2 regions of the Halomonas sp. DP5Y7-2 genome follow, and region 2 is predicted to be linked to the other one. Evidence: predicted binding sites of a transcription regulator. Region 2 holds the regulator's gene; the other holds the start of a gene.

Region 1 (6,113 bases), on a different contig from region 2:
ACAGGTGCAGCTCGCCGCGACCGGAAACGATGAACTTCTCCGGTGATTCACCCTGCTCGACGCGCAGCGCGACGTTGTGGATCAGCTCCTGGTCCAGGCGATCCTTGATGTTGCGGCTGGTGACGAACTTGCCGTCCTTGCCGGCAAACGGTGAGTCGTTGACCTGGAAGGTCATGGAGACCGTCGGCTCGTCGACCGTCAGGGCCGGCAGTGCCTCGACCGCAGCCGCGTCACAGATGGTGTCGGAGATGGCCAGTTCGTCGATACCGGTGATGCAGACGATGTCGCCGGCGGTGGCCTGCTCGGTCTGGACACGCTCAAGGCCCAGGTGAGTCATGACCTGGCCAATCTTGCCCTTGCGGGTCTGGCCTTCCTTGTTGATCACCACGACCTGCTGGTTCGGTGACATGGCGCCGCGAGTGATGCGACCAAGGCCGATGACGCCGACGTAGCTGGAGTAGTCGAGGGCCGAAATCTGCATCTGCAGCGGGCCATCGAGTTCAACCTTGGGCGGCTCGACGATGTTGACGATGGACTGGAACATCGGCGTCATGTCCTCGGCCAGCTGGTCCGGTTCCGGACCGGCAATGCCGTTGAGCGCCGAGCAGTAGATGATCGGGAAGTCGAGCTGCTCGTCGCTGGCACCCAGGTTGTCGAACAGATCGAAGATCTGATCGATGACCCAGTCAGGACGTGCGCCGGGGCGGTCGATCTTGTTGACGACAACGATCGGCTTCAGGCCCTGGTCGAAGGCTTTCTGGGTGACGAAGCGAGTCTGCGGCATCGGGCCGTCAACGGCATCGACCAGCAGCAGGACCGAGTCCACCATGGACATGACGCGCTCGACTTCGCCGCCGAAGTCAGCGTGTCCAGGGGTGTCCACGATGTTGATGTGGTAGTCCTGTCCCTCGGGAGAGCTCCAGCGGATCGCCGTGTTCTTGGCCAGGATCGTGATGCCACGTTCCTTTTCCTGGTCATTGGAGTCCATGATGCGCTCCTGCCCCTCGGCCTTGCGGTCCAGAGTGCCGGACTGGCTGAGCAGCTTGTCGACCAGGGTGGTTTTGCCGTGGTCGACGTGAGCGATGATGGCGATGTTGCGAAGATTCTCGATCACGACGGGATCCTGCTGGAAAAAGTGGGGCCGCATTATAGGGCCTGGGTGATGACAACGACCAGCATTGTTGCGGTCAATCTATCCGTGAATTCTCAAGATACTGAACTTTCAAGCACCTGCGTGACGCTGACTTGACGCGTTAGGCCCCATTTTCAGGCGTTTTTGCGCGAGAAGGCGACAAGAAAGGAGTGGCTTGAGGTGCCATCTCTTGTGTGTCCGCCTGTTTGAGACGGCGTTTTTCGACGCCACGGCATAACAACGTCTACACGACAACGTCTATATGACTACGTCTTTGTGACGCCTTGATGAGAGGGCTCTCCACGACGGTGTTCTATCAACATGAGTACCAGCGTCATCCAGCGGGTCGCTGAGGGGCCTGCCCCTGGCTGGCGTTTGGCAGGAGTGTACGGGGCTGCTGCATGGGAGCCGCTGCATCAGGGCCGCTGCATCAGGGCCGCTGCATCAGGGGCACGGCATGAGGGCCGCAGTACAGGCATGCTCAGGATGGCATGGGCCAACTACGACATAATAGCCGTTGCTCGGCGGCTGCTGAGTAGGCTACCCCTCAGGCGCGCTGCACCAGCGCATTGGCCCGACAGGCCTTGAGCCGCGTGGCCAGGTCTTCTACGGCGCTCAGGTCCAGCGATGGATCAAAGCCTCCCAGGCGCTCGAACCAGTTGCGCTCTACGCCAAGTGCCCGTGTGGGCGTCTGTCGCAGAAGTTGGAACAGGGCCAGCGGACAAGGCCGAGATGGCCTGACCATGGGGCGTGATTCGTCGGCAGCCGCGGCCATCATGCGTTCTACCCAGGCTGAGTCCAGTGGGCCCAGGCAGAAGCCGAGCATTCGCCCATTGCAGTGAGAGGCTGCCAGGTTGAAGCGTCTCCCCATCGGCGCCGGACGGACGCGCACCAGCCGATAGTCTTTCGCGTGCTCGCCGAGCTGTTCAGAGGTGATGCCACCATCGTCGATGACTATGATCTCGCTGCGCCCCTGGAACAGGGCAATCTGCTGGCGTGCCTGCGTCAGCCGACAGGACAAATCCTTGCCGGTCAGGCGGGCATCGATGATCAGGCTGATATTCACGACGACACTCCGAGGCGGGTGACGCCGACCCTGACGGGAGGGCCGGCGACAAACGTAAGGAAGTGTATCCGCGCGTTGCAGAAGGTTCCAGCGACCCCTTACCCCTAGCGATCGCCTCGGCAGACTTCAGCGTCGAGATGGTTGAGGGTTATCTTGGTGCATAAAAGTTTCTGGCGCTTCATTTTGGTGCACAAGTGGGTCTTTGACGCGATGGCCGTGAGCCAATGCGCTATGCTGGAGCAGCAGTGGCGAGAACTTAAAATCGATGAAAAACATTGGGTTGAGATTTTTTTGATCAATGCTGGTGCAATGATGGCACGCAACCTGCATTGTTTCTGACAGTGTCATCGTGTCGAGCACGTCACCATGGGAACTGTCCCGGGAGCGTGCTACAAAGGATCCCGGTACCCCTTTTGCTCCCTGGATCATCCCCCAATTCGAAGTCGGTGACATGGGATTGGTGCCGTCGCCCCAATGCTCGAGTCACGAACAAGTTTCACTCTGGAGGACCACATGTCAGACAAGACTCTCGCCCTGATCAACGAACATGACGTCAAGTGGGTTGACCTGCGTTTCACCGACACCCGCGGCAAGGAACAGCACGTCACTATTCCGGCCTCCGAGGTCGACGAGGAATTCTTCGAGAACGGCCAGATGTTCGATGGCTCCTCCATCAACGGCTGGAAGGGCATCAACGAGTCCGACATGATTCTGCGTCCGGAAGACGGCACCGGCTTCCTCGACCCCTTCACCGAAGACGCGACCCTGATTCTGCGTTGCGACATCATCGAGCCGGCTACCATGCAGGGCTACGAGCGCGACCCGCGTTCCATCGCCAAGCGCGCTGAGGCCTACCTGCAGTCTTCCGGCCTGGGTGATACTGCATTCTTCGGCCCCGAGCCCGAGTTCTTCATCTTTGATGAAGTGCATTGGAAGGCCGACATCGAAGGTGCGATGTACAAGATTTCCTCCGAAGAGGGTGCCTGGTCAACGGACCGCGCCGTCGAAGGCGGCAACCTGGGCCACCGTCCTCGGGTCAAGGGCGGCTACTTCCCGGTTCCCCCGGTGGACAGCTTCCATGACATGCGCGGCGCCATGTGTAACACCCTGGAAGCCATCGGCCAGAAGGTCGAGGTGCACCACCATGAGGTGTCCAACGCCGGCCAGAACGAAATTGGCGTAGCCTTCAACACCCTGGTCAAGAAGGCCGACGAAGTTCAGGAAATGAAGTACGTGATCCACAATGTGGCCCACGCCTACGGCAAGACCGCCACCTTCATGCCGAAGCCCCTGGTCGGCGATAACGGCAGCGGCATGCACGTGCACCAGTCCTTCTGGAAGGACGGTCAGAACCAGTTTGCTGGCGACCAGTACGCTGGCCTGTCTGAAATGGCGCTGTTCTACATCGGCGGCATCATCAAGCACGCACGTGCGCTGAACGCCTTCACCAACGCTTCTACCAACTCGTACAAGCGTCTGGTGCCGGGCTTCGAAGCACCGGTCATGCTGGCCTACAGTGCCCGTAACCGCTCTGCGTCGATCCGTATTCCGTACACCGCCAGCCCCAAGGGCAAGCGTGTTGAGGCGCGTTTCCCTGACCCGACCGCCAACCCCTACCTGTGCTTCGCGGCCATGCTGATGGCGGGTATCGATGGCATCAAGAACAAGATCCATCCTGGCGATGCCATGGACAAGAACCTCTACGACCTGCCGCCGGAAGAAGGCAAGTCCATTCCGACCGTGGCGGAAAGCCTCGACCAGGCGCTGGCGGCTCTCGACGAAGACCGCAGCTTCCTGACCGAAGGTGGTGTCTTCACCGACGACATGATCGATGCCTACATCGAGCTCAAGAACGAAGACGTGGAGCGCCTGCGCATGACCACGCACCCGATCGAGTTCGACATGTACTACAGCTGCTGATCCAGCGACGACGACACCGCGTCGTATATCGGCCCCGCCTTGAGCGGGGCCGATTTTTTTTGGCCTGGCCTTGCCCTCGAGCAAGCGATGCCCTTGGCCTGGCAGGACAGGCATCGCATGCTTGCCAGGACACCCCCATCAAGGAGCCACCGTGAAGCTACCACCGCGCTGCCGGCAGGCCATGTCGCCACAGCCGTCGGGCCGCCTGCCGGCTCGGCGATGCCGGTTGGAGCTGATGTGGCTGGGGTGGATATGGCGGGAGCGGATATGGCTTTGGCGAGTATCGAGAGGCCTGCTGCTGACGATACTGCTGCTGTATGGCTCCCAGGGGAGTGCCGCCGATGCCCTCTATCGTCGCGTCGAACGTCATGGCGGCGTCACCTATAGCGATCGGCCGCTGGAAGGTGGAGAGCGCTTCGTGCCAGGGGCGCTCTCCCATGTGCCGAGTGCTCCTCTGCCCCCGGCACTGTCCCAGCTGCCGGGGGATATCAGCGCTGCTGCGCCGGGCTACCTGGCACGGGAGGTGCTGGCCATTGCCCGTCCGGCATCTGGCAGCGTGCTGCCCAGCGGCGCTGGCGGCAGCCTCGAGGTCGCGGCGGCCGTCAGCCCGCCTCTTGACGCCGGTTATGTGCTGGGGCTTGAGGTCGATGGCGTGCTGGTGACGACGGGGGATTCTCCACTGACCCTGACTCAGCTCGAGCGGGGAGAGCACCGCATCGTCCTGGTCGTGATCGACCCTGATCGCAAGGTTCGCCAGCGCAGCGACGCTGTCGTGCTGCACGTGCAGCGAGCCCGCGTTGCGGTGCCCGCGACTTCCCGCCATGGGCCGTCATCGTAGATAGCGAATGCTCGCTGTCTCCCTTGTTCCCGTTCCCCCCGGTCCCCCTGTCCCCCTGGCAGCTCAGACATCTGGCCAGAGTCACGTCGGTCCCGGGTGGCGCGCTGGCGTGGCCCCAATCCCATTCGGCATAAGCCCTAAACCAGTGCAGTGCACCAGCTTGGTGCAGTAGCATGTCCATGGGGAGGAGTGTCCAGGCTCCCCCGTGGGACGACAGCGGGTACACGGCGCACCACGGTGGTCATCGTCTGGGTGAAAGCGAGTCTGGCCCGCTTCTTGCTTGCATTAAGGAAGTGCACTCGCTGACGACGCCTGCTTCGGGATGGCGCCTTCAGCGCCTCGCAGGGGGGTGCACCTCACGCTCGGCTGAACGACTTCATCTGCTCAGGATACGCTCATGGCGTCAGGCATCATCGAACACCTCACCACGGCGGTTGTACTGCTTGATGAGGACTTGCGTCCAACGTGGATGAATCCCGCAGCGGAAGCCCTGCTGGCTGTCAGCGCTGCCCGAGTGATCGGCGTACCGCTGGGAGATTGGGTCGGCGGAGAAGACGATATCGCCGACGTGCTGGCGCGTGCCAGAGACGGTTTGCACCCCTATACCCAGCGTGAGGCGCGGCTGACCCTCGGCGGTGGCGAACCCTTGACGGTGGACTACACGGTGACGCCGTTGGCCCGGGATAGCCTGCTGCTCGAGCTGGAGCCGCGGGACCGGCTGTTGCGGATCTCGCGAGAAGAGGCCCTGCAGTCGCGCCAGGAGACCATGAAGGTGCTGGCGCGAGGGTTGGCTCACGAGGTCAAGAACCCGCTGGGCGGCATACGTGGCGCCGCACAGTTGCTGGAGCGTGACCTCGAGCAGACACCCGCGCTCAAGGAATACACCCGCATCATCATTGAGGAAGTGGATCGACTCAGGGACCTGGTCGATTCCATGCTCGGGCCGAACCGCGTGAGCCGCCGGGAGCCTCTGAACATCCACCGGGTGCTGGAGCGTGTCCGGGCACTGCTGCTGGTAGAGCAGCCCCAGGTCCGCATCGAGCGAGACTACGATCCCAGCCTGCCCGAGCTGATCGGTGACGAAGCACAGCTTATCCAGGCCGTGCTCAACGTTGCGCGCAATGCAGTGCAGGCTCTGGTCGAGTCGGACACCCCAG
Region 2 (6,113 bases):
AGTTCGCGTCTGGCCACGCTCATTGTGCCCCGCTGTCCAGACGACGTTGCTGGCCAAGCTCGCGGTGGCGCAGGCGTATTCTCGGGTGGTCATCGACCAGCGCCGCGGCGATGCTCTCGGCCAGATAGACCGAGCGATGCTGACCCCCGGTGCAGCCTACGGCCACCGTCAGATAACTGCGCTGGCTGGCCTGATAGCGTGGCAGCCAGTTGCGCACCCAGGTCAGGATGTCGCGCTTCATGTCGGCGACGTCTTGATAGTGCTCAAGGAAGGTGATCACGCTTTGATCGCAGCCGTTGGCATCCCGCAGCGATGGTTCCCAGTAGGGGTTAGGCAGGCAGCGTGCATCGAACACGATGTCGGCGTCGGGGGGCACGCCACGCTTGAAGCCAAAGGACTCGATGGTCAGGCTCAGCTGGCCGCTGCGATGATCGGCCACCTGCTCGGCGATGCGTGAACGCAGCTCATGTACGGACAGGCGGGAGCTGTCGATGATCAGATCTGCCAGGTCGCGAATGCCAGACAACGCCTTCTGCTCGGACTCGATGGCCTCGGCCAGGGTCATGTCGGTATTGCGGGTCAGCGGGTGGCGGCGTCGAGTATGGGAGTAGCGTTCCAGCAGAATCCGCGCGTCGCTGGTGAGATAGACGACCTGACAGTCGATGGGACCTTGCTTCAGCCCCGTCAGCTGCGCGGGAAAACGCTCCAGCGCCTCGGGCAGATTGCGCGCATCGACACTGACGGCAATGCGCTGTGAATGTCCATTCTCCAGCTCTTCGACCAGTGACCCCAGCAGCGTCGCTGGCAAGTTGTCGATGGCATAGAAGCCCAGGTCTTCGAGAGCCTGAAGCGCCACGGACTTTCCCGAGCCAGAGCGACCACTGATGATCACGAGCTGCATGTCCTGTCTCCTTGGCAGGGGGCGATAAGAGGGCAGTTGGTGTCAACCGCGCGGTGACGGCCAGATCACGCTCGATCAGAGCGTACTATCTAGCTAGATGGTGATCAGCTAGATGGTAATCAGCTAGAGGTTAATCAGCGAGGCGCCATTCCTTCAAGGCGCCAGGCAAGGCGTGCGCCATCAAGACATAGGATCAAGGCGCTTTCGCTGCGTGCCGTCAGCTCGTGGCGTCGCCCGGGGCTTGCTGGCGAATCGCTTCCTGCAAGCGCTCGTGCAGCTCGCGCTGGGACGTCGCGTGGCGCAGACGATGTCGGGTATCGGCGTCATTCATGACCCCGGCCACCTGGCCCAGCAGGGCTAGGTGAGCATCATCCGCTTCTTCAGGCACCAGCAAGACAAATACCAGGTCCACCGGTTCGCCGTCGATGGCGTCGAAATCAATCGGCTCTGCCAGCTTGAGAAAGCCAGAGATAGGGGCCTTGCAGTGAGGGTTGCGAGCATGCGGAATGGCCACGCCATTGCCGATGCCGGTGCTACCCAGACGTTCGCGGCCGATCAGGCGACTGAAGACTTCCTGGCTATCCAGGCTTGGTGTGTTCTGCGCAATGAAGGTGCTGAAAAATTCCAGCACCCTCTTCTTGCTGCCCCCCGGGACGTCAAATAGCGTGCGCTCGGGGGGGAGAATGGCATCCAATGTCATGAGAGGTCAGCGAATTCCGGCGCCTTGGGCGCGGGCTTGGGATTTTTCCTTGTGCTTGACGAGCTGGCGGTCCAGCTTGTCGGCAAGGGCGTCGATGGCGGCGTACATGTCGCCGTCCTGGGCTTCTGCATGCAGGTCTGCACCGGCAGCGTGAAGCGTACAGGCAGCCTGTTGGCGCTCCTTCTCCACCGAGAGGGTGACCTGCACATTGGTGATGTTGTCGTAATGGCGCTCCACACGGGCGAGCTTCTCTTGTACGTAGTCACGCAGGGGATCGGTCAATTCGACGTGGTGGCCGGTAATGTTGACTTGCATGACAAGGCTCCTTGCTCTTGCGGGTGGTAGCTCGATTGTAACCCTTTTTCCGATCCTGCAAACCCCCCTGCTTCTACGCATTAAGACGCAGATGTCGTGCGATATTTCAAGCGCTTGCGCTTTTCATGCAACTGCGCTACGCACTCTGCTCGCCGCCTGTCTCGAGCCTTCTGACCGGGCTCAGCGCAGGCGCTTGCGCTCGCTCGAAGAGGGAATATTCATCGCTTCTCGATACTTGGCGACGGTGCGTCGGGCGACGTTGACACCGTCTTCGGCGAGCAGCTCCACCAATTTGCTGTCAGACAGCGGTTTGCGAGGCGGCTCCTGCTGGATCAGCGACTTGATCATGGCGCGTATGGCAGTGCTGGAATGGGCATCCCCATCCTGGCCCACCTGGCTGGAAAAGAAATACTTGAGCTCGAACACTCCCCGTGGCGTATGCACGAATTTCTGGGTCGTCACCCGTGAGATGGTCGATTCGTGCATCTCCACCTTGGCCGCAATGTCTGCCAACACCAGTGGTTTCATGGCGGCTTCACCCTGCTCGAGGAAGTCGAGCTGCCGCTCCATGATTTCGCGTCCGACCCTCAACAGGGTGTCGTTGCGGCTTGCCAGGCTCTTGATCAGCCAGCGCGCCTCCTGCAAGTGGTCCTTCAGAAACTGGTTGTCCTGGCTCTTGTCGGCCCGTCGGATCAACGCCGCATAGTCGGGTTGAATGCGCAGGCGTGGCATCGCCTCAGGGTTCAGCTCGACGCGCCAGCCTTCTTCGGTGTGGCGGACCACCAGATCGGGAATGACATAGTCGTTGTCGCTGTCGCCGTACTGGCTGCCAGGCCTAGGGTCGAGGCCACGGATCAGTTCGATGACATCGTCCAGCTGCTCTTCGGTCAGGCTCAGGCGGCGCTTCAGCAGACGGCGATCACCGCTGGCCAGCGCCTCGAGAAACTGGCGTACCAGTCTTCCCGCCTGGGGCAGAAGGGGGGTGTCACGGGGCAGGCTGTCCAGTTGCAGCTGCAGGCATTCGCGCAAATCTCGGGCAAATACACCGGTAGGTTCGAATTGCTGCAGCCTGGCCAGCACCGACGCCACGTCCTGCAGGGGCGGGGCAGCAGCGTCGTCATCGGCCAGGCCCTGGGCGATATCGTCAAGGTGTCCTACCAGGTAGCCATCGCCGTTGACCGCGTCAATCAGGCACTCTGCGATGCGCCTGTCATTATCATTGAGGTCCAGCAGGGCCAGCTGCCAGCTAAGGTGGCCATGCAGGGATTGCCCGCTGGCCTGGCGCTCGAAGTCAGGCGCCTCGGCGCTGCCGGCCGGGGCGGTGCCAAGGTCTTGATAGGTATCGGACCAGTCGCTGTCGACCGTTAGCTCGGAGGGGATCTCGTCGGCCCAGTCGTCGTCCTTGCTGTCCTTGACCTGCAGCTCGCCGAATTCATCCTCCAGCTCGAGCATCGGGTTGGCCTCGAGCGCCTGCTGGACTTCCTGGCGCAGGTCCAGCGTGGAAAGCTGGAGCAGGCCAATTGCCTGTTGCAGCTGAGGGGTCATGGTCAGCTGGGTGCCGATCTTCAGCTGCAGTGACGCCTTGAGGGCCATGATGTGACTTCCGTTCGTGGAGCTGAAAAGCCTTACCCTAACGGCGGGTCAGGTACCATGCAAGCTTCTTGCCAACTTGTGGGCAGGGGGTGGCGCGCAGGGCTTGCAGTGCCCCGCATGCGTGTCAGTGCAAGGTCGAGCGGGCGCCATGAAGACCCTGCCAACATAGCGGCCCGGCAGCGCCCATGGTGGTTAAAGGCGAAAGTTTTCGCCGAGATAGACTTCCTTGACGCGCTGGTTGGCAAGGATCGACTCGGCACTGCCTTCGGCGATGATCTGGCCGTCGCCGACAATGTAGGCGCGGTCACAGATGTCCAGCGTCTCGCGCACGTTGTGGTCGGTGATCAAGACGCCGATGTCACGAGCCTTGAGCTGGCGAATGATCGACTTGATCTCGCCAACGGAGATCGGATCCACCCCGGCAAAGGGTTCGTCGAGCAGAATGAAGGCGGGTTCTGTGGCCAGGGCTCGGGCGATCTCGACCCGACGTCTTTCCCCGCCGGACAGGCTCATGCCCGGGTTGTCGCGAATGTGGCTGACATGGAAGTCTTCGAGCAGTTGCTCAAGGCGCGCCTGGCGACCTTCCCGGTCGAGGTCCTTGCGGGTCTCGAGGATCGCCATGATGTTGTCGGCTACGGACAGCTTGCGGAAGATGGAGGCTTCCTGTGGCAGGTAGCCAATACCCGCCAGTGCCCGCTGGTGCATGGCCGCGCGGCTCAGGTCGTCATCGTCGATGCTGATGGTGCCAGCATCCGCCCTGACCAGTCCGACGATCATGTAGAAGGAGGTGGTCTTGCCTGCGCCGTTGGGGCCCAATAGGCCCACGATGCTGCCCTGTTCGATGGACAGGCTGATGTCCTGGACGACGCGGCGCTTCTTGTAGCTCTTGGCCAGATGGCGAGCGTGGAGAGTCTTCATCAGTTTCCTTGGCTTTCCGGCTCGAGGGTCATGCGAATGCGCTGCTGGCCGTCGACACCCTGTGCGCTGGAGCGAGCCTGGACGACGCGGCGATCCAGAAAGTACTCCAGGTAGGCGCCGTCGAAGGTGTCATTGGCCTTGTGCAATTCCGCCTGGTCGATGAGTTCCATGCGGCGCTCGGCAACATGGTAGACCACCTTCTTGCCCCAGCCCTTGACCACCGGCTCTTCCGGCGAAGGCTGCTGCTCCAGATAGGCACGGGAGCCAGTCGCCGTGGCGCGGGATAGCTGACCCTGGTCGTTGCGCTGAATTTCCACACGCTCACCGGTCAGCAGCATGCTGCCCTGCTGAATACGCACATCGCCGGTATATACCGCTGTGCCTGCGCGGTCATCCAGGTCCAGTTGGTCGGCCTCTACCTGAATGGGGGCGCTGCGGTCGCTTTCCAGCGCCAGGGTGACGGTGCTGGTGGCGACGCTCGTCAGGCCCAGGGCCAGGGCGAGCAGTAGCGCGGGACGGGGACGCATCATGGAAGTGACTCCTTGTTAGGGCTCGGGCTGAGTGTGGCTCTGGCTTATTGAGGCTCTGGCGGATGATAGCCGGTGACATTGTCGGTCAGACGGGCGGTATTGTCATGGATCCAGGCATCGAAGCGCTCGCCTCGCATTTCCTGGGGGGGCTGGCGCAATACCGCAGGCGTCTCACTCCAGGCGTGGCCTGAATCGCTGTCATAGACCAGTACCTCGGTATCCAGCTGCCAGCGCTCGGCAGGGGCCTCAAGGTGGGCATCTCCGGTCAGTGTCAGAGGGTTGCCGTCCGGGCCAAGTTCGCCGTCGGTGGCAGTGGCGATCCACAGGCGGCCACTGTCATCGACAAGCTCCATGTCAGGTTGGTCGACGCGGGTGATGTCATCCAGCGGGGTGTGCACCAGACGTGGGGTCGTGATGCGTTGATGGGGCGCACCCTCGGTGTCGAAGCGCGTCAGGGTGGCATCGATCAGGTAGTAGTCCGGCTCGCCGGCCTGATCGTCGGTGATCAGGTCGGGCACAGTGCCGTCCCGCGGGTCGAGCAGGGCCAGACCACCGCCCAGCACCAGCAGCAGGATGACCAGCCAGAAACGGAAACCGGGCCGCAGTGCACGCCATGTCATATCAGGGGTCCGTCCTTCAGATAGCTGTCCACCACGCCGTCGAGGCGGCCCTGGGCCGCCAGCAAGGTATCCGTGATTTCGCGTACTGCGCCATGACCGCCGCAGCGCTCGGTGACCCAGCGGGCGCGTTCGCGAATGTAGAACGGGGCGCCTGGCACGCTGATGCCCACGCCACAGCGGTCAATGCACGGCAGGTCGGGCAGGTCGTCTCCGCAGTAGGCCACCTCTTCCAGTGACAGCGACAGCTCGGCGCACAGCGATGCCAGCGCCGGCAGCTTGCGTTCGACACCTTGCTGGACGTGCTGGATGCCCAGCGCCTTGGCGCGCTGGGAGACCATGGGTGAGCTACGCCCGGTGATCAGGGCGACGTCGATTCCCGCGCGCCTGGCCAGCTTGATACCGTGGCCATCGAGGGTATTGAAGGCCTTCAGTTCCGTACCGTCGGCATGAAAGATAAGCTGCCCATCGGTCAGCACGCCGTCCACATCCAGCGCCAGCAGCTTCACGCGGCCAAGTCGTTGCACCAGGTCAGGGGA

The links. The regulator sigma-54, encoded in region 2, starts transcription at its own class of promoters, with help from an activator protein. The targets are predictions, from matches to a motif close to TGGCACNNNNNTTGCTNT.
Region 1: the regulator sigma-54 is predicted to act here: its motif matches at 2,512-2,529, upstream of glnA (glutamate--ammonia ligase).

Annotation. Positions count from the first base shown of each region.
Region 1 is NZ_JAHVHY010000003.1:42,472-48,584, reverse strand. Features, by position in the region: gene typA (translational GTPase TypA) at 1-1,114, opposite strand, end outside; gene KUW18_RS03835 (glycosyltransferase family 2 protein) at 1,680-2,198, opposite strand; gene glnA (glutamate--ammonia ligase) at 2,712-4,118, shown strand; gene KUW18_RS03825 (hypothetical protein) at 4,270-4,956, shown strand; gene glnL (nitrogen regulation protein NR(II)) at 5,354-6,113, shown strand, end outside.
Region 2 is NZ_JAHVHY010000006.1:116,978-123,090, forward strand. Features, by position in the region: gene KUW18_RS12685 (HPr family phosphocarrier protein) at 1-17, opposite strand, end outside; gene rapZ (RNase adapter RapZ) at 20-901, opposite strand; gene ptsN (PTS IIA-like nitrogen regulatory protein PtsN) at 1,119-1,601, opposite strand; gene hpf (ribosome hibernation-promoting factor, HPF/YfiA family) at 1,608-1,916, opposite strand; gene KUW18_RS12705 (RNA polymerase factor sigma-54) at 2,097-3,509, opposite strand; gene lptB (LPS export ABC transporter ATP-binding protein) at 3,702-4,427, opposite strand; gene lptA (lipopolysaccharide transport periplasmic protein LptA) at 4,427-4,957, opposite strand; gene lptC (LPS export ABC transporter periplasmic protein LptC) at 5,002-5,577, opposite strand; gene KUW18_RS12725 (KdsC family phosphatase) at 5,574-6,113, opposite strand, start outside.